DNA from 4 places in the Mesorhizobium sp. 2RAF45 genome. Region 4 is predicted to be linked to each of the others. Evidence: predicted binding sites of a transcription regulator. Region 4 holds the regulator's gene; each other region holds the start of a gene.

What was found. The regulator PhoB, encoded in region 4, activates phosphate uptake and scavenging genes when phosphate is short. The targets are predictions, from matches to a motif close to TGTCATNNANCTGTCAT.
Region 1: a site for PhoB is predicted at 3,074-3,090, ahead of phnF (phosphonate metabolism transcriptional regulator PhnF). Genes of this name have one in related genera too.
Region 2: a site for PhoB is predicted at 3,212-3,228, ahead of AB4Z43_RS24375 (LTA synthase family protein). Genes of this name have one in related genera too.
Region 3: a site for PhoB is predicted at 3,023-3,039, ahead of AB4Z43_RS03495 (esterase-like activity of phytase family protein). Genes of this name have one in related genera too.

What each region holds. Positions count from the first base shown of each region.
Region 1 covers NZ_JBFRGG010000002.1:871,196-876,051, forward strand. Annotated here, with positions in the region: gene AB4Z43_RS09060 (sugar ABC transporter ATP-binding protein) at 1-237, shown strand, start outside; gene AB4Z43_RS09065 (ABC transporter permease) at 234-1,202, shown strand; gene AB4Z43_RS09070 (zinc-binding alcohol dehydrogenase family protein) at 1,267-2,283, shown strand; gene phnF (phosphonate metabolism transcriptional regulator PhnF) at 2,299-3,048, opposite strand; gene phnG (phosphonate C-P lyase system protein PhnG) at 3,170-3,631, shown strand; gene phnH (phosphonate C-P lyase system protein PhnH) at 3,631-4,242, shown strand; gene AB4Z43_RS09090 (carbon-phosphorus lyase complex subunit PhnI) at 4,244-4,856, shown strand, end outside.
Region 2 covers NZ_JBFRGG010000011.1:86,231-91,086, forward strand. Annotated here, with positions in the region: gene AB4Z43_RS24370 (pilus assembly protein) at 1-1,200, shown strand, start outside; gene AB4Z43_RS24375 (LTA synthase family protein) at 1,246-3,174, opposite strand; gene fabD (ACP S-malonyltransferase) at 3,454-4,401, shown strand; gene fabG (3-oxoacyl-[acyl-carrier-protein] reductase) at 4,461-4,856, shown strand, end outside.
Region 3 covers NZ_JBFRGG010000001.1:703,794-708,649, forward strand. Annotated here, with positions in the region: gene AB4Z43_RS03485 (trimethylamine methyltransferase family protein) at 1-473, opposite strand, end outside; partial or broken gene AB4Z43_RS03490 (GcvT family protein) at 486-2,896, opposite strand; gene AB4Z43_RS03495 (esterase-like activity of phytase family protein) at 3,147-4,616, shown strand; gene AB4Z43_RS03500 (L,D-transpeptidase) at 4,692-4,856, opposite strand, start outside.
Region 4 covers NZ_JBFRGG010000012.1:113,371-118,226, forward strand. Annotated here, with positions in the region: gene pstB (phosphate ABC transporter ATP-binding protein PstB) at 1-144, shown strand, start outside; gene phoU (phosphate signaling complex protein PhoU) at 170-877, shown strand; gene phoB (phosphate regulon transcriptional regulator PhoB) at 897-1,586, shown strand; gene AB4Z43_RS25795 (ROK family protein) at 1,599-2,849, opposite strand; gene xylF (D-xylose ABC transporter substrate-binding protein) at 3,124-4,164, shown strand; gene AB4Z43_RS25805 (sugar ABC transporter permease) at 4,310-4,856, shown strand, end outside.

The sequences.
Region 1 (4,856 bases), on a different contig from region 4:
GTCGATGTCGGCACCAAGGCCGAGATCTACCGGCTGTTCGGCGCGCTCTTGTCGAAGGGCGCCGGCATCATCCTGATCTCGTCCTATCTGCCGGAAGTCTATGAGCTGGCCGACACGCTGCATGTGTTCCGCCGCGGCAAGCTGGTGGCGACACACGGATTCCGCACCGCCGATCACGAGGAAATTCTCACACAGGCGCTCGCCGAGAAACAAGAAAAGCTGGGAGGAAAGATATGAGCACCGAGGCGATTCCTGCCGAAAAACCCAAGCGCAATTACAACGCCCTGTTCGGGCTGACGCTGCTGGCGCTGCTGGTGCTGCTCTGGGTCATCCTGTCGCTGTCGACATCGAGCTTCGCCTCGGCCAACAACATTTCGAACCTTCTGCGTCAGGGTTCGATGATCGCCATCCTGGCGGTCGGCCAGACCTTCGTCATCATCACCGGCGGCATCGATCTGTCCGTCGGTGCGGTGGTCGGCTTCGCCACCGTCATTGCGGCGATGCTGATCAATGCCGGCATACCAGTCTTCCTTGCCATCCTGATCACGCTGCTGGTCGGCGTTGCCATCGGCCTGTTCCACGGCTTCGGCATCGTCAAGATGGGCCTGCCGCCCTTCATCATCACGCTGGCGACGCTGACCTCGCTGCGCGGCATCGGCCTTCTGATGACCAACGGCAACTCGATCTCCATCAACAATGATGCCTTCCAGGAATTCTCGCGCAACTCCTTCCTCGGCGTGCCCAATCTGTTCTGGATGGTGATCCTGGTCGGCATCCCGGCCTACATCTTCCTGCATCACAGCCGCTGGGGCCGCTATCTCTTCTCGGTCGGCTCCAACGCCGAGGCGTCGCGCCTCTCCGGCGTCAATGTCCAGCGCACCATCTACATGGCCTACACGCTGTCGGGCCTGTGCGCGGCCTTTGTCGGCGTGCTCCTGGCCTCGCGCATCGGCATCGGCAACCCGACCCAGGCCGAGGGCTGGGAACTGCAGGCGATCGCGTCCTCGGTCATCGGCGGCACTTCGCTGTTCGGCGCGGTCGGCTCGGTGCACGGCCCGCTGCTCGGCGCCTTCATTCTCGCCACCATCAACAACGGCGCCAACTTGCTCAACGTCAACGCCTTCTGGCAGCGCATCATCACCGGCGTGCTGATCATCGTCATCGTCTATTTCGACGGTCTGCGCCGCCGCGGCGGCAAGTGACCACTGCTGAAATCGATCTGCGGCCCGGCATGAAGACGGGTCGGAAACCCAACTGGACTGAAACATGAAAGCCGTTATCTGCCGCTCGCCCGGGGAGCTCGTCCTGGAAGATCGCCCCGCGCCCGGTGCCCCCCCTGCCGGCTGGGCACTGGTCGCGGTCAGCCATGTCGGCATCTGCGGCACTGACTACCACATTTTCGAGGGCAAGCACCCGTTCCTCGCCTACCCCCGCATCATGGGCCATGAAGTCTCCGGCACCGTCATCGAGACTGGCGAGGGCGTCGACCTTGCCATTGGCGAACCGGTCGTCATCAACCCCTACCTCTCCTGCGGCAAGTGCATCGCCTGCCGGCATGGCAAGCCGAATTGCTGCGTCAAGATCGAGGTGCTCGGCGTCCATCGCGACGGCGCGATGTGCGAACGCATTCTTGTCCCGGCGCAGAATCTCTATCCGGCCAATGGCCTGTCGCTGGCCGACGCAGCCGCCGTCGAATTCCTGGCCATCGGCGCGCACGCCGTACGTCGCGCCCGCGCCGATCCCGGCGCCCGCGCGCTGGTCATCGGCGCCGGCCCGATCGGGCTCGGCAACGCCATCTTCGCCCGCATCGCCGGGCTCGACGTGACGCTGCTCGACATGAGCAGTGAACGCCTCGCTTTCGCCGAAAACGAACTTGGTTTCAGTATCCTCGACGGCTCGCGCGGAGCGGTGCCGGACCTGGTCAAGGAAGCGACATCAGGCGAAGGCTTCGACGTGGTCTTCGACGCCACCGGCAACACCCGGTCGGTGCAGTCGGCCTTCGCCCATGTCGCGCATGGCGGCACACTGGTGCTCGTCAGCGTCGTCAAGGACGACATCGTCTTCTCCGATCCGGAATTCCACAAACGCGAAATGACGCTGGTCGGCAGCCGCAATGCCTTGCGTGCCGATTTCGATCATGTCGCGGCCTCGATCGGCAACGGCGCCGTGCCCCTGGCCAAGCTCGTCACCCACCGCACCACGCTTGCCGATACGCCGGGCGATCTCGCCCGCTGGGCGCACGAGAAATCCGGCCTGATCAAAGCGGTGATCGAGGTCGGATAGTCGGCAGAATCCGGCTCACAGCGCCGACAGCTTCAGTTCCACCCGTTCCGCCGGAAAGCGTGACTCCGAAAACTGGATCGGTCGGCCGTCCGGCGTGATGTTGACGGCCACCGTGACCAGCACGATGGCGCCTGGCTGAAGGTCGAGGTCGCCGAGATCGGCCGCATCGGCATGGCGCGCCGACAGCACGGTCGACTGCCTGAGATAATCGTCTATGCCGAAGCGGGCCAGCGATGCGGTGATCGAGCCAGTCTCTGCCATCGCCTTGTCGATGCCGGCAAAGCGCCTGGCATCGAACCAGCCGGCAGCGCGCGACACAGGCCGTCCATCGGCTTCACCGCGTGTCTCCAATCTGATCACCTCGGTCGCCCTGGCCAGTCCAAGACCCTCGGCGACACGCTGACTGGCCGGCTCGACCGATGAGGAAAGCAGCACGATGTGGCGTTCCGAGGTCTGCCCTTGCAGGCCTGTTGAAAAGCGTGTGCGCGCGCCGATCGGATAGGACAGTCGCTTGCGCGACAGCACGAAGGTGCCACGCCCCTGCTCTGCCCGCAGCACTCCTTCCTGCACAAGTGCGGATATGGCGCTGCGCACCGTGTGACGGTTGACGCCATAACGCTCGGCGAGCGTCACCTCCGGCGGCAGCGCGGCATTCTCGGCGAAATCGCCGGTGGCGATCGCCTGCAGGATCCTGTCGGCGATCTGCCGCCACAGCGAGACGCCGCTGCGCCGCTCGATACTGTCGGCTTCCTGTCGCCCGATCATGAATTGCCCCCAGCCATCTATCCCCTGTCATCCACCCGTCATGGACTCGCGCTAGGTAATATGTATAATTTGTATAGTTGTCTATATCAATAGACAAATTTAGCAAAGAGGAATACTGCCGATGCGAGGACAGGAAGCCCGCGACCAGGCCGAGCGCAAGGCCGCCATGGCGACGCTGGCGCAGTCGAATGGCGACGACATCGTCCGGCTCTGGAACGAAGCCGGTCTGCCTTCGCAAGCCGAGCTGCTGCGCGGTCCCGAGACCGGACTGGTGACGCTGCGCGGCCGCATCGGCGGCGGCGGCGCGCCGTTTAATGTCGGCGAGGCGACCGTCACCCGCGCCACCGTCAGGCTGCCGTCCGGACAGGTCGGCCATTGCTACGCGCTTGGCCGCGACAAGCAGAAGGCGAAGCTCGCGGCGATCGCCGACGCGCTCTGGCAGGACCCTGCCCGCCGGACCGAGGTCGAGACCAGGCTGATCGGGCCTTTGAGGTCGGCGCTCGCCACTGCCCAGGAAAAACGCCGTGCCGAGACGGCGGCAACGAAGGTGGATTTCTTCACCATGGTTCGCGGAGAAGACTGATGGATATCGCAGCGCAATCGATCGAGGGCGGCTTTGCCGATCCGGTGTTCAACGCCCAGACGGTGTTTCGCGCGGTCATGGACGCGATGGCACGGCCGGGCAGCGTGCAGCCTTTGCCGGCCCTGGCCCGCCCGCCGGCGCCACTCTCGGCAACCGCTGGCGCCGTGGCACTGGCGTTGTGCGACAACGACACGCCGCTCTGGCTCGACCCCGCCTTGCACGTCTCCGCCGCGATCGGTTCCTGGCTTGGTTTCCACACCGGCGCGCCGCTCGCCAACACGCCTGCCGACGCGCATTTCGCCTTGGTCGCCACGCCGGCCGAGATGATGGCGCTCGACGGCTTTGCGCAGGGAACGCAGGACTATCCCGACCGGTCGACCACCCTGATCCTGCAGGTCAGCGACCTCACCTCAGGCACTCCGTTGCTGCTGGAAGGGCCTGGCATCGAAACCAGCGCCACGATCGCGCCGGCGCAGATGCCGCGTCATTTCATCGAGCAGTGGAAGCAGAATATCCAGCGCTTTCCGCGCGGCGTCGACATCATCCTCGCCACCGCTGAAGGCATAGCCTGCCTGCCGCGTACCACGCGCATCAAGACGATGGAGGCATAGGATGTATGTCGCGGTAAAAGGCGGCGAAGCCGCTATTCGTAACGCCCACAGCCTGCTTGCCGATCGCCGGCGCGGCGACCGTTCGGTTCCGGCCCTGCGCCTCGACCAGATCGTCGAGCAGCTGGCGCTCGGCGTCGACCGGGTGATGAGCGAAGGCTCGCTCTATGACCGTGAACTCGCCGCGCTCGCCATCGTCCAGGCGCGTGGCGACATGATCGAGGCGATCTTCCTGGTGCGCGCCTATCGCACGACGCTGCCGCGCTTCGGCTACAGCAGGCCGATCGACACCGGCGCCATGCTAGTCGAGCGGCGCGTCTCGGCGACCTACAAGGACCTGCCTGGCGGCCAGTTGCTCGGCCCGACCTTCGACTACACGCACCGGCTGCTCGATCCCGAGCTTGCAGCCGGCTCTGATGTCGCCCAACCGCTGCAGCGTGAGAGCGAAGCGCAAGCGATGCCACGCGTCTCGGCGATCTTGGCCCGCGAAGGCTTGATCGAACCGGATGGCGACATGCCGCAGGACCATGTCCCCGGCGACATCACCCGCGAACCGCTGGAATTTCCGATGGCGCGCGACATCCGCCTACAGGCGCTGTCTCGCGGCGATGAGGGTT
Region 2 (4,856 bases), on a different contig from region 4:
GCCGGTGCCCGCATGACGGCGTTGAGGACAGCAACGAAGTCCCTGCTGGACACACTCGAGGCGACAAAATCGCCGACGCGCCAGATTCGCGCCTCCCTGGTTCCGTTCGTCACGGCCGTCAACGTCAATGGCGATGAATTCGACCCGTCCTGGATCGACATGGACGGCAAGTCTTCCACCAACGGCGTCAATTTCCCCGTCATCGACGGCAAGCGTCCCAATCATATGGCGCTTTTCAAGCAGCTCAAGGACACCGGATGGACCGCGGCCGGATGGAACGGCACCGGATGGAAGGGCTGTGTCGAGGCGCGCCCGGGCGCTTATAACATTTCCGATACCCCACCCGACCCGGACAAGCCCGACACGCTGTTCGTTCCGTATTTTGCGCCGGACGATCCGGAAGGTGCCCAAAAGCCATCTAGCTCCTATGGCAATGCGGCCAAATACTACAACAATTCCTATCTCGACGACGTCAGCGACAACACCAAGGTCGCCAAGCTGAAAGGCAACCGTCTCGGTATCGATCTCAGCAGTCTGGCCGACCCTGTGCCACCGGCCGACAAGGGTGCCAAGGAAAAGGTGGCCAAATACGTTGCGCCGACCAAGGAGCTCATCACCGAGACGGGTTCCGCCATCACCGTCGGCCCGAACCGCGCTTGCCCGACACCCATCGTCCCCCTGACCGACGATTTCGACAAGCTGCGCAAGGCAGCTAGCGAGATGACCGAGTGGAACGGTTCGGGAACCAATGTCTCCGAAGGCCTGTCGTGGGGCATGCGGGTGCTGTCGCCCGCCGCGCCCTACACCGATGGAGCGCCGTGGAAGACAAGCGGCATCAGCAAGATCGTGCTGTTGCTCACCGACGGCGAGAACGTCGTCTATGGCGCCAGCGAACAGCCGACGAAGTCCGACTACACATCCTATGGTTATCTGGCGGGTGGCCGTTTCGGATCGGACGACCAGGCCGCCGCGGCGCGCAATGTCGACGGCTGGACCAAAAGCGTCTGCACGCAATTGAAGAACGAGGGCGTGCAAATCTACACCATGGTGCTGCAATCCGACACTGCCGCCAACCGCGCGCTTTACAGTGCGTGCGCCTCGGACCCGAGCGGCTACTATGCCGTCAACGATCCGGCCAAGCTGCCGGACGTTTTCCAGCAGATCGCCAACAAGTTCTCAAGGCTGCAACTGACGAATTGAGTGTTTGCCCCGCCAGGTCCAGGCTGAACCCGATGGGTCGGCTGATCAACTCGTGTGGGCGACAACCTTGTCGACCGTCTCGGGGAAGAAGTCGGGCGCAGCGTGGCGCTTGCCGAACATCATGTCGTACTGGATGAGCCGGAAATCGCGGATCGCCGGGTCGATCTCCTTCTGGCGCGACCAGTCGGGCGTGGCCTCGCCGGCCGGGGTCAGAAGCAGGTTGCGGTCGACGACGCGGTAGCGCTCCCGCATCTCACCCAGGAAGCCCGTATAGTAGGGATGGGTGATGCCGGCGGCAGTCAGGATATGATAGGGCAGGAATGCCGGGCTCACCGTGCCGAGGTTCGCGACCGGACCGGACCGGTTCGACCAGATGATCAGCGGCGTTTCGTGATGGTCAAGGGCGGCCTGCGGCGTCGGCTCCTTGCGCGGCGCGACATTGTCCTTGAGGAAGCCGGTCTCGACATAGACCGGCCCGAGCGGCGGCAGATGGTCGCCGAAGAAGGCGACAATCGTCGGCCGCTCCCGCTTCTTGGCCCATTCGATCAGCCGTTCAAGGCCCCGGTCCGCGTCGGCTGAACCCTCCGCATAGCTCAACAGCGAGTCGCGCGCCCACTGGCTGATCGGCGCCTGCACCGCGTGGGTCGGGTTGTAATAGCGGTTCGGTTCATAGGGGCCATGGTTTTGCAGGCTGACCGCGAAGAAGAACACCGGCTCGTTGCTGGCGTCGGCTTCGCGGATGATCTCGTCCGTCATCGCCGCGTCGGATGCCAGCGGTCCGCGCTTTTCCATGGGCGGCAGCGTCTCTTCCGACTTGAAATCGTTGAAGCCGAAATCGGCGTACACCGCGCCACGGTTCCAGAACCAGTTGGTGCCGGGATGGATGGCACGCGCGCTGTAGCCCTCGCTTTTCAGGAAGGTCGCCATGGAAGGCGTCGGCGTGCGCACATATTGCTGGTAGGGGATGCTGCCAGCCGGCAGGAAAGCGTTGGAAAAGCCGGTCAGCGCCTCGAATTCGATGTTGGCGGTCATGCCGCCGAATTCAGGCGAGAACATCGAACCGGAACGCAATGCCCGCACGGTGGGAATGGGATCCGGCGTGATGGTGACGCCGGGCAGCCTGGTCGGATCCCAGAAGGATTCGCTCATGACGATAATGATGTCGGGCTTTTCATCGGGCACCGAGGCCGTCGTCTGCGGCCGGTCGATCGCCGCGATCGCCTTGTCCGTATAGCCCGGCGGTGCCGAGACATGCGCCATCGGCACGTTGAGCGCGAAGGCGAGCGCAAAGCCGTTGGAGGCGTAGTTTTCCTTCTGGTCCCACATGATCGGGATGATCTGCAGCCGATCCCTGGTCCAGGAGAAGGTGGCATAGTCCATGATCGAGACGAAGAAGGCGAGCAGCGGCACCGCCAGCGTCAGCCGGGCAAGGCGGCCCTTGTGGCTGAGCGCTGGAACCTTGCGGCGCCACAGCCGCCAGCCATAGACGAGCAGCGACAGGCCGGCGATGATGCCGGCGACCATGGCGAGCGCGGTCATCGGCCGGTCACGCACCAGAAGCGGCAGCAGCGCGAAGATCTGGCGAGCGTAGAGAAAGTCAGTCGGGTAGAGCGGATCGCCGAGATAATGCGATTTCTGATGGCCGACAAAGGCCAGCGCCAGCGTCAAGGGCGCGACGATCATCAGGCTCTGATGGCTGCGTCCCAGAACGGCGTCGAGACCGATGAGGATCAGCGCGAACACGACGATGGTGGTCCAACCCGGCTTGAGCGGCTGCAGGAAGAAGAAAACGGTGCCGGCGACGTCACCGCGCACGATCAATTCGATGGCGAACACCAGGATGGCGGAGATCGCCAAGCTTATCAGCCCGTAACGGACGACCGGCCATCTCCGGCCCGGCAAATAGCCGGTGGACGGATCGTCTTCCAGGAATTGAGGCGCAGCTTTGCTGGCGCGTTTCGAACTCTTTGCCACTTTACTTCCCACCCGGCGACAACCCAAGTCACGCGATTGTCATATAATTGTCACGCAAAGCTAGCGCCTGTGGCGGAAATAAGAAGAGCCAGCGAACGATTCGTGAGCGGTTTTCATCAGGAGTGATCGCCAAAAAGCCCTTTCGGAACAGGCACTCGGCGTACGGTTCGGAACTGGGGCCGGGTTGAACCGGGCTTGACTTGGCGGCCTGCCTTGCGCCACAGGCAGGGAAAATTCGTGTTATCAGGTCAAGTAAAACCAGTCTTCGGGAGCCCACGCATGGCCGTCGCATTCACCTTTCCGGGACAAGGCAGCCAGGCTGTCGGCATGGGCAAGGATCTCGCCGACGCCTTTCCCGAGGCGCGCAGGGTCTTCCAGGAGGTCGACGACGCGCTCGGCGAAAACCTGTCGAAGCTGATATGGGAAGGTCCGGAAGAGACCTTGACGCTGACGGCCAACGCGCAGCCGGCGCTGATGGCGGTTTCGCTGGCGGCAATCAGGGCGCTGGAAGCGCGCGGTTTCTCGCTGAAGGACAAGGTCGCCTATGTCGCCGGCCATTCGCTGGGCGAATATTCGGCCCTTGCCGCCGCGGGTTTCGTTTCCGTCGCCGATGCGGCTCGGTTGCTGCGCATTCGCGGCAATGCCATGCAGGCGGCTGTGCCGGCCGGCGAAGGCGCCATGGCGGCCATCATCGGACTGGAGCAGGCGGATGTCGAAGCCGCTTGCACCGAGGCTGTGCAAGGCTCCGGCAAGGTCTGCCAGATCGCTAACGACAATGGCGGCGGCCAGCTGGTCATTTCCGGCGCCAAGGCCGCGGTCGAACTGGCCGCCAAATTGTGCACCGAAAAGGGCGCCAAGCGGGCGCTGATGCTGCAGGTCTCGGCACCCTTCCATTCGGCGCTGATGGCGCCGGCGGCCAATGTCATGCGCGATGCGCTCGCCGGTGTGACGAAGCATGCGCCGGCGGTTTCTGTGCTGTCCAACGTCACGGTGACCCCGACCAGCGATCCCGACGAGATCGCCCGGCGCCTGGTCGAGCAGATCACCGGCCGCGTGCGCTGGCGTGAAACGGTCGAATGGTTCGGCGCCAACGGCGTCACCACGCTTTACGAGATCGGCGCCGGCAAGGTGCTGTCGGGCCTGGCACGGCGCATCAACCGCGACATCGCGACATCGGCCGTCGGCACGCCGGCCGATGTCGCGGCCGCACTTGCCACATTCGCATAATCCACTGGCGATTTGACCCCACCCGTGTGAAGGGTGTTTTCTCAGATCAGGAGACGAAAATGTTCGAACTGACCGGCCGCAAGGCGCTCGTCACCGGCGCATCGGGAGGCATCGGCGAGGCGATTGCCCGCGTGCTGCATGCACAAGGCGCCATTGTCGGCCTGCACGGCACCCGCATCGAGAAACTGGAGGCCTTGGCGGGCGAACTCGGCGACCGGGTCAAGCTGTTTCCGGCCAACCTGTCGAACCGCGACGAAGTCAAGGCGCTCGGCCAGAAGGCGGAGGCCGAACTCGAAGGCGTGGACATACTGGTCAACAATGCCGGCATCACCAAGGACGGCCTGTTCGTGCGCATGTCGGACGCCGATTGGGACTCCGTGCTCGAGGTCAACCTGACCGCCGTTTTCCGGCTGACGCGCGAACTCACCCATCCGATGATGCGCCGCCGCCATGGC
Region 3 (4,856 bases), on a different contig from region 4:
AGCTTGGTCAATTCCTCGAAGGCGCCGAGCGTTCCCGGCCGGCGGCCGCGTTCGAGATCGGTGACGTTGGGCGCGCCAGCGCCGGCGAGGAACGTCATCGAGCCGAGCTCGAGCAAGAGATCGCGGCTGCGGTTGCCCGCCAGCGCTGGAATTGATTTCGGCGCCGAGGCCAGTGCCGCGGCCACGATGTCGCGGCCGATGCGCACCATGTCGGTGTCCGGGTCCACAAACGCACCGGCGCGGGCGAAAATCTCCCGCGCCTGCGGCAAGAGCACCTTGATGCCGAGTTCTTCCAGCACGCGCAGCGCCGTGTCGTGGATGGAAGCCACCTGGTCATCCGAAAAGATCGGCTGCGGCAGGAACGGGTTCTTCAACGACCGGTAGTTGGGTCGGCGGCTGCTTTCGCTGCCGGCCTCGCCCGTGCGTCCACGCCGGCGCTCGCGCCTCATGTCTCGTGCCGCGTCATCGATCATCGAAAATCCTCCTCATTGCCGCATCGCCCTGCCCGAGGCATCGTAGGGCGACGCCGCGATGACGCGAGCCGGCCGTTCGACGCCGACAATGTGCACCGAAAGCGCCGCCCCTCCTCGGCGAAATCGCCGTCGACCAACGCCAGCGCGACGCTCTTGCCGATCGTGTAGCCAAAGCCACCCGAAGTGACGAAGCCGACGCGCCGGCCGTCGCGCCAGACCGGCTCGAAGCCGCTGGCGTCGGCATCGACGGCGTCGACCTCCAGCGTCACGATCCGTTGCGCCACCCCAACGTTGCGCTCCTTCAGCGCCGCCTCGCGGCCGACGAACTCGCCCTTGTCGAAGGCAATGAACCGGTCGAGGCCGGTCTGGCCTGGCATGTAGCCCTGCGTGAATTCGCGCGACCAGATGCCGAAGCTTTTCTCCAGTCGCAGCGCATTCAGCGCGTAGTAGCCGATCTCGGCCAGGCCGAGATCCTCGCCGGCGGCGAGCAGTGTCTCACGCAACGTCGCATGCGTGGTTACCGGGCAGTTGATCTCGAAGCCCAGCTCGCCCGCTATGGAGAGGCGGGCAACCCGCGCCTGCACCATGCCGATGTCGAACGCGCCGCAGGCCATGAAGGGCAGTGCCGCGCCGCACACATCCTGATGCGTGGTGCGTTCCAGGATTTTGCGCGCATTTGGCCCGGTCAGCAGGAAGCCGCCCGTCGCGTCCGAGATGTCGGTGACCGTGACGCCCTCTCCTGCCTGTCTCTCGAACCAGCGCATGTGGAATTCCCTGAGATAGTAGGAGCCCATGAGCCAATAGTCGCCGTCGGGCCAGTTGATCACGGTGAGGTCGCCCTTCAGCCGTCCATCCGGCCCGAGCATCGGCGCCAGCCGCGCCTGTCCGGCTTTCGGCAGCTTGCAGGCAAGCAGCCGATCGAGCCATGCCCTGGCATTTGGTCCCGTCACCGCATAGCGCGCATAGGCCGAGATATCGAGGAGACCGGCGGCCCGCCGCACCTGCAGCGCTTCATCGCCGACGATGTCGAAGGCGTTGGAGCGCTTGAGCGTGGTGTTCTCGCGAAAGCCCATCGGCGCGAAATAGGCCGGGATTTCCAGCCCCCACGACGCCGTCCATTCGCAGCCCGCCGCACTCATCCCGTCATAGGCGCCGGGGCGTTTCAAGGGCCGGCCCGCCGGCAGCCGCTCATTGGGGAAAGTCATGACGAAACGGCGCGCATAGAACTGCCGCGTCGTTTGTCTGAGATATTCGCGGTTGGCGGCGAAGGCGCCGTAGCGGGCAATGTCCATGCCGAAAATGTCGGCCTGCGGCTCGCCGTGGATCATCCATTCGGCCAGCGATTTGCCGACACCGCCGCCCTGGCTGAAGCCGGCCATGACGCCGCAGGCGACCCAGTAGTTTTTCAGGCCGCGCACCGGTCCGACGATCGGATTGCCGTCGGGGGTAAAGGTGAAAGCGCCGTTGACCCATTTGCGGACGCCGGCGCTCGCCAGGCAGGGAAAGCGCTCATGCGCCTTGGCGAGTTCCGGGCTGATGCGGTCTATGTCCTCCGGGATCAGCTCGATGCCGTAGTCCCATGGCGCGCCGTCCATGTTCCAATGCTTGGGGTTCTGCTCGTAGACGCCGAGCAGCACGCCTTTGCGCTCCTGGCGCAGGTAGGAAAAGCCGTCGAGATCGACCGCAAGGCCAAGCTCCCGGTCGAGAGCGGCGATCTCGGGAATGTCCTCGGTGACGAAATAATGGTGCTCCATCGGCGTCACCGGCAGGTCGACGCCGGCCATGCGGCCGAGCTGCTTTGCCCACAGCCCGCCGGCGTTGACGACATGCTCGGCGATGATGGTGCCCTGCTCCGTGACGACGTCCCAATGGCCGTCCGCGCGAGACTTCAACTCGGCGACACGGTTGCGCAGGATCACGTCGGCGCCGCGCTTCTTGGCGGCACCCGCATAGGCATGCGTCGTGCCATAGGGGTCGAGATGACCCTCATTGGCATCGTAGAGACCACCGAGCACGCCAGTGACGTCGACAATCGGACAGATTTCCTTGATTTCGTCGGGCGTCACCAGCCGGGCGGTTTCGATGCCGACCGACTGGAACACCGCCCATGCCGATTTCAGCCATTCCCAGCGCTGGGGATCGCTGGCCATGTTGACGCCGCCGGTCATGTGCAAGCCGATATCCCGGCCGGATTCGGCCTCGATCTCGCGATAGAGCTTGATGGTGTAATCCTGCAGCGCCGCGACGTTGGGATCAGCGTTGAGCGCATGAAACCCGGCAGCCGCATGCCAGGTCGAGCCGGCCGTCAGTTCCGCACGTTCGATCAGCGCCACATCGGACCAGCCGAACCGCGTCAGGTGGTAGAGCACCGAGGCGCCGACCACCCCGCCCCCGATGACGACTGCACGGTAGCGCGACTTCAAGGCTTCCCTCCCAATGCGTAGGCAGCAACATATACGCACTAGACATAAGTGTCCAGTACTGCACTTGCGCATCCGAGCGGGTGTTTTTTCGGCCGGCGAACACGCCGGCGGGCAGGCATGCCGCACTGTCACGCAAGCATCATGTTCGCGCCGTAGACCGCTTTCGGGGGGCGGCGCGCGGCATCATCGATGTACCGCCTCTTTCAGCTTTTCGGCCGCCCCGGCACATCTTTCACAAAGAGGATCATCCATGAAACACCTGCACCGAACCGCCTCGCTCGGGATCGCGCTGGCCTTGTTCACTGCTCTCACGCCGGCGCTCGCCGACAGCACCACGACAGCAGGCGGCCTCGTCAACAAGGGCCTGGTCGGCGTCGGCCGCATCCCTGCCGCACAGCGCGACAGATTCGGCGAGACGTTCGGCTCGGGTTCCGGCATGGCGATCGACACATCGAGCTGGACGCATGATGCGGGCACCTACAAGGGTTCGCTCTGGCTGCTGCCGGATCGCGGCTACAATGTCGCCGGCACCACCGACTACCGGCCGCGCCTCAACACGATCGGCATCGAGTTCACGCCGGCAGCAGCAGGCGCCGTTGGCCAGGAACAGAACGAAGTCAAGGCGACGCTCACCGACACCATGCTGCTCACCGACGACAAGGGCGCCAATGCCACCGGGCTCGACCCGCTGTCGGATGTGCGCGCCGCCACCGGCGACATGCCGATGCTGCCCGCCGCCACCAATGGCAAGCTCGCCCTCGACAACGAGGCGATCGTGCGGCTGCCCGACGGCTCGATGTTCATCTCCGACGAATATGGCCCCAACATCTACCGCTTCTCGGCGCAGGGCCGTCTGCTGTCGGCGACACAGCCGCCGGCGGCGCTGGTGCCGATGCGCAAGGGCGCGCCGAACTTCTCCTCGGACAATCCTGGCCCCGGTGCCGCCGAGCCCGACCCGAAGGATCCCGAGACCGGCCGCCAGAACAACCAGGGCCTGGAAGGCATGGCGATGACGCCGGACGGCAAGTTCCTGATCGCCGTGCTGCAGTCGGCGACCCGGCAGGATGGCGGCGATTCAGGTTCGACCCGGCAAAACACCAGGGCGCTGGTCTATGACGCCTCCGACCTCGCCCATCTGAAGCTGGCGCACGAATATGTCGTGCCGCTGCCGGTGTTCAAGGACGCCAAGGGCAAGACCAAGGTCGCCGCGCAAAGCGAGATCGTGGCGCTGTCGGACACGTCCTTTCTGATGCTGGCGCGCGACAGCGGCAACGGCCAGGGCGTCAAGGGCGACACCTCGCTTCTGCGCCAGATCTTCGTCGTCGACGTTTCCGCCGCAACCGACATCGCGGGCGGTCCTTTCGACGCCGCCGACAAGCCGGTCGCGCCCAAGGGCGTGCTCGATCCGTCGGTAACGCCGGGCAGACTGACGCCGTTCATCGACATCAACGACAATGCGCAGCTCAATCGCTTCGGCCTGCACAATGGCGCGCCGAACGACCACAACAACCTGTCCGAGAAATGGGAAGCGATGTCGCTGGCCAGCGTGCTCGATCCGAAGCTGCCTGACGACTATTTCCTGTTCGTCGCCAATGACAACGACTTCCTTGCCCAGGACGGCTTCCAGGTCGGCGCGCCCTATAAGGCCGATGACGGCGCCAATGTCGACACCATGTTCCTGGTCTATCAGGTCACGCTGCCGGGTCTGGCCAAGAAGTAATCAGCGCGATCCAGGCGGACGCGTATATCGCGTCCGCCTGAGTTATTCCGATCGAACCGTCGATCGTGAAGGTACTTACTTCAAGAACTCGGCATCCTTCGGCACGCCGGCATCGATCGGCTCGGCCGTCCTGCTCGACACGGCCATGATCTTGCCGGCAGCCGACAGGTTGGGCCGCACGAAGACCTGCGCGGGACCGTTGACGCGGCTGTAGAGGTCGATGATGTCCTGGTTCATGAA
Region 4 (4,856 bases):
AACATGCAGCAGGCGGCGCGCGTCTCGAAGCAGACCGCCTTCATGTATCTGGGCGAACTGGTCGAGTTCGACCGCACCGAGAAGATCTTCACGTCGCCTCGCGAGAAGCGCACGCAAGACTACATCACCGGCCGCTTCGGCTGATCGCACGCATACGAGGACCAGGATCATGGCCGAACACACAGTCGCAGCCTTCGACGAGGATCTCGGACAGATCAGCAGGCTGATCAGCGACATGGGCGATCTCGCCGGCTCGATGGTCGGCGGCGCCACCAAGGCACTGCTGAACTCCGACAATGCTCTCGCTCAGCGCGTCGTCTCCGACGACGCCATCATGGATGCGCGCCAGCGCGAACTCGACGACCGCGCCATCACGCTGATCGCCAAGCGCCAGCCGATGGCCGACGACCTGCGCCATGTCGTCGGCTCGATCCGCATGGCCGGCGACCTCGAACGCATTGGCGACCTTGCCAAGAACATCGCCAAGCGCGTCGGCACTGTCGGCCTCAGCGCCACGCCGCGCGACCTGTCGCATTCCATCGACGCCATGGCGCAGCTGGTGTTGATCCAGGTGCAGGGTGTGATCGAGGAGTATGCGGCGCGCGATGCCGCGGCACTGGCGATGCTGCGCGCCGACGACGAGCGCATCGACGTCAAATACACCTCCGTCTTCCGCGAATTGCTGACCTATATGATGGAAGACCCGCGCAACATCACGGCTTGCACGCATCTGTTGTTTTGCGCCAAGAATCTCGAACGCATCGGCGACCATGTGACCAACATCGCCGAGAATGCGTACTATGTCCTGACCGGCACGCAACTGCCCGCCAACCGTCCAAAACAGGACGAGACGGCGATGTCGGCGCCGGCGGCCTGAGCGCAGGGGTAATCAATCGATGATCGCACCACGCATCATGGTGGTGGAGGACGAGGAGCCGCTCGGCGTGCTCCTCCGCTACAATCTGGAATCGGAGGGTTACCAGGTCGAGGTGGTGACCCGCGGCGACGAAGCCGAAATCCGCCTGCAGGAGAACGTGCCCGACCTCCTTGTGCTCGACTGGATGGTGCCGGCGGTGTCCGGCATCGAACTCTGCCGGCGCCTGCGAATGCGGCCCGAGACCGAGCGGCTGCCGATCATCATGCTGACCGCCCGGGGCGAGGAAAGCGACCGTGTACGTGGGCTCTCCACCGGCGCCGACGACTATCTGGTCAAGCCGTTCTCGACGCCGGAATTCATGGCCCGCGTCAAGGCGCTGCTGCGCCGCGCCAAGCCGGAAGTGCTGTCCAGCGTGCTCAAGGTCGGCGATATCGTGCTCGACCGTGAATCGCACCGGGTCTACCGCAAGAAGAGCGAGATCCGGCTCGGGCCGACCGAATTCCGCCTGCTCGAATTCATGATGCGGCACCCCGGGCGCGTGTTCTCGCGCAGCCAACTGCTCGACAATGTCTGGGGCGAGACGATCTACATCGACGAGCGCACCGTGGACGTGCATGTCGGCCGGTTGCGCAAGGCGGTCAACAATGGCCGCATGCCGGATGTCATCCGCACCATCCGTGGGGCGGGCTACGCGATCCGCGAGGATTGAGCACAACCTGACTCAGGCGACGTTTTTCTTCGCGGCAGGGCCTGCTTTCGTTTGCACGCCGGGCGCGAAAATCTCCTGGTCGACGAAGGTCAGCGCGCGCATGGCACAGCCTTCGCGGATCAGCGGCAGTTCGTTCGGCTCGGTGTCGAAGGAGATCGATTTCGAGTGCTGGCCGCCGGCGGTCTGGGCGATGGCCTCGCGCAATGCCGGCTCGATCAGGTCGAAGGCAGCGGCGCTGACGCCGACCATGGCGACGGGCGCGGGATCGATCAGCGCAAACAGGCTGCCGAGGCCGTAGCCGAGTGCCTCCCCGGCCCTGCGGTAGGCTTCGCGCTCGGGCCCGTCCCGTTCCCGTGCCGTCGCGGCCAGCGCCCGCATCTGCGCGTCGCTGACATCGGCCACCGGCTCGGTGTCCTCGCCGAGCTGCCTGGCGTTGCGCCAGATGGCGTAATTGCCGGCATAGGCCTCGACACAGCCGCGCCGCCCGCAGCGGCAGAGCGCGCCGCCCGGCCGGTGGATCATGTGGCCGAATTCGCCGCCTGAGGAATGGGTGCCAGTGAACAACTCGCCCTTCAGCACCAGCCCCATGCCGATGCCGTGCGAAAGCAGGATGGCGATGAAGTCGTCACGGTAGCGCTCGGGATCGCGCCAGCGCAGCGCCACCGCCATCATGTTGCAGTCGTTTTCCATGGTGGCGGGGATACCGAACTCGGCTTCGAGTATGTCTGCGAAGGCGATGTCGGTCTGCGGTGTGATCGGCGACCACAGCATCGCCCGGGCCTCGGTGTCGGTGATGCCCTGGATCGCCAGCGCGATGCGGGCGACGCTGCGTACGTCGATGTCGGGATCGTCGAGGCGCCGCCGCACTATGGCCACGCACTCGCCGATCAGCGCCTCGCGCGACATGGTCAGCGTGTCCAGCCGGCGCTGTTCCTCCGATATCACCTGGCCGGCATAGTCGATGACTGCGACCCATAGGAAATTCAGCGACAGCACCACGGTCATCACAGCCGCGGCCTCCGGATTGAGGCCGAGGCCGACCTGCGGCCTGCCGCGTTTCAGCGCGCCGGCCTCGCTCGGCTTGCCCTCGGCCAGGATGCCTTCACCGATCAGGTCGGAGGAAATCGCCGATATGGTCGAATGGCTGAGGCCGGTGGTCGCTGCGATCTCGGTGCGCGAGGGCCGGCCGGCCCGGCGCACGGCCGCGATCACCATCGCGCGGTTGCGCCGGCGCAGATCGTCGTGGCGGATTCCGACCGACATGTTTTTTCACATCCTCCCGGTCGCCGCGGTTCTTCCGGTCCTCCCTCGAACGCTGCCGGCGACACGGTCAAATACTGGCAGAAGCGGCCTGTGCTGTCATTTATTTATTGCGAAGCTCGAAAAAAATTCAGAGGGACATCAAAATCCATCAGAATCGTTGTTGACAGCGTTCCGGTGTTGGATCAGTGTTTTTTCGAGGCTCGAAAAAATAGGGCCTTTGTGCCGGCCTTAGGGCCAGTTTGGTCGCGCCATACGCGGCGCAGGGAGGAATATCATGAAGAGATTCACAGCCGCCATCCTGGCGGGTGTCGCCATGTCGCTGACGCTTGCGTCGGTCGCGCAGGCGAAGGACAAGGTCATCGGCGTTTCGTGGTCCAACTTCCAGGAAGAGCGCTGGAAGACCGACGAGGCCGCCATGAAGAAGGCGATCGAGGCCGCCGGCGACAAGTACATTTCCGCCGATGCGCAGTCCAATCCTGGCAAGCAGCTTACCGATGTCGAGAGCCTGATCTCGCAGGGCGCCAATTCGCTGATCATCCTGGCCCAGGATGCCTCGGCCATCGGCCCGGCCGTGCAGAAGGCGCTGGACGAAGGCATTCCGGTCGTCGGCTATGACCGCCTGATCGAGAACAAGGACGTCTTCTACCTGACCTTCGACAACAAGGAAGTCGGCCGCTTGCAGGCCAGCGCGGTGTTCAAGGCCAAGCCGGAAGGCAACTATGTCTTCATCAAGGGCTCGGGCGCCGATCCGAACGCCGACTTCCTGTTCGCGGGCTCGATGGAAGTGCTCAAGGCTGCCATCGACAGCGGCAAGATCAAGAATGTCGGCGAGGCCTATACAGATGGCTGGCTGCCCGCCAACGCCCAGAAGAACATGGAGCAGTTCCTGACCGCCAACGACAACAAGGTCGACGCGGTCGTCGCGGCCAATGACGGCACCGCCGGCGGCGTCGTCGCGGCGCTGACGGCGCAGGGTCTTGCCGGCACCGTGCCGGTTTCGGGTCAGGACGGCGACCATGCCGCGCTGAACCGCATCGCGCTTGGCACCCAGACCGTGTCGGTGTGGAAGGACGCGCGCGAACTCGGCAAGAACGCCGCCGAGATCGCCTCGCAGCTGGCCGACGGCAAGAAGATGACCGACATCGCCGGTGTGAAGGACTTCACGACGCCCGGCAGCAACACCGTCAAGTCGCTGTTCCTGACCCCGGTGGCCATCACCAAGGACAATCTCAACGTCGTCATCGACGCCGGCTGGATCAAGAAGGACGAAGTCTGCGCGGGTGTCGCCGCCGGCAGCGTCGCCGCCTGCAACTAAAACGGCGCAATACCGTTCGATATCGACGCCGCGGCCCAAAAGCCGCGGCGTTTCTCAAGGGGCTTCCCGCTTCAAATGACCGCGGAAAGCAAATAGCATCCATGTTCGGTACCCGCGCCAGACGGTAAACCGGTGGGAGGATAGCATGACCGACACGACCTCTACTCAACCGGTCGGCAGCACTACAGCGGACAAGGCGCGTGCATCCGAACTCAGCGCCGTCGGACGGTTCCTCAAGGCTACCGAGCTCGATACGCGCATGCTCGGCATGGTCGGTGCACTGCTGGTCATCTGGGTCGGCATCCATATCCTGTCGGGCGGGCTTTTCCTGACACCGCGCAATCTGTGGAACCTGTCGGTGCAGACCTCGTCGGTCGCGATCATGGCGACCGGCATGGTGCTGGTCATCGTCATGCGCAACATCGACCTCTCGGTTGGATCCGTCGAAGGCGTGATCGGCATGATCATGGGCGTGGCGCAGGCTGACTTCCTCATCCGCGTCGTCGGTTTCCAGCTTGGAAACCCCTGGCTCTGGATCATCGCGCTGGCGGCTGGCGTGGCGCTTGGTCTCCTGATCGGCGCGTTCCAGGGCTTCATCATCGCCTATATGGAGGTTCCGGCCTTCATCGTGACGCTGGGCGGCCTGCTGGTCTGGCGCGGCATGGCATGGCTGATCACCAGCGGGCGCACGG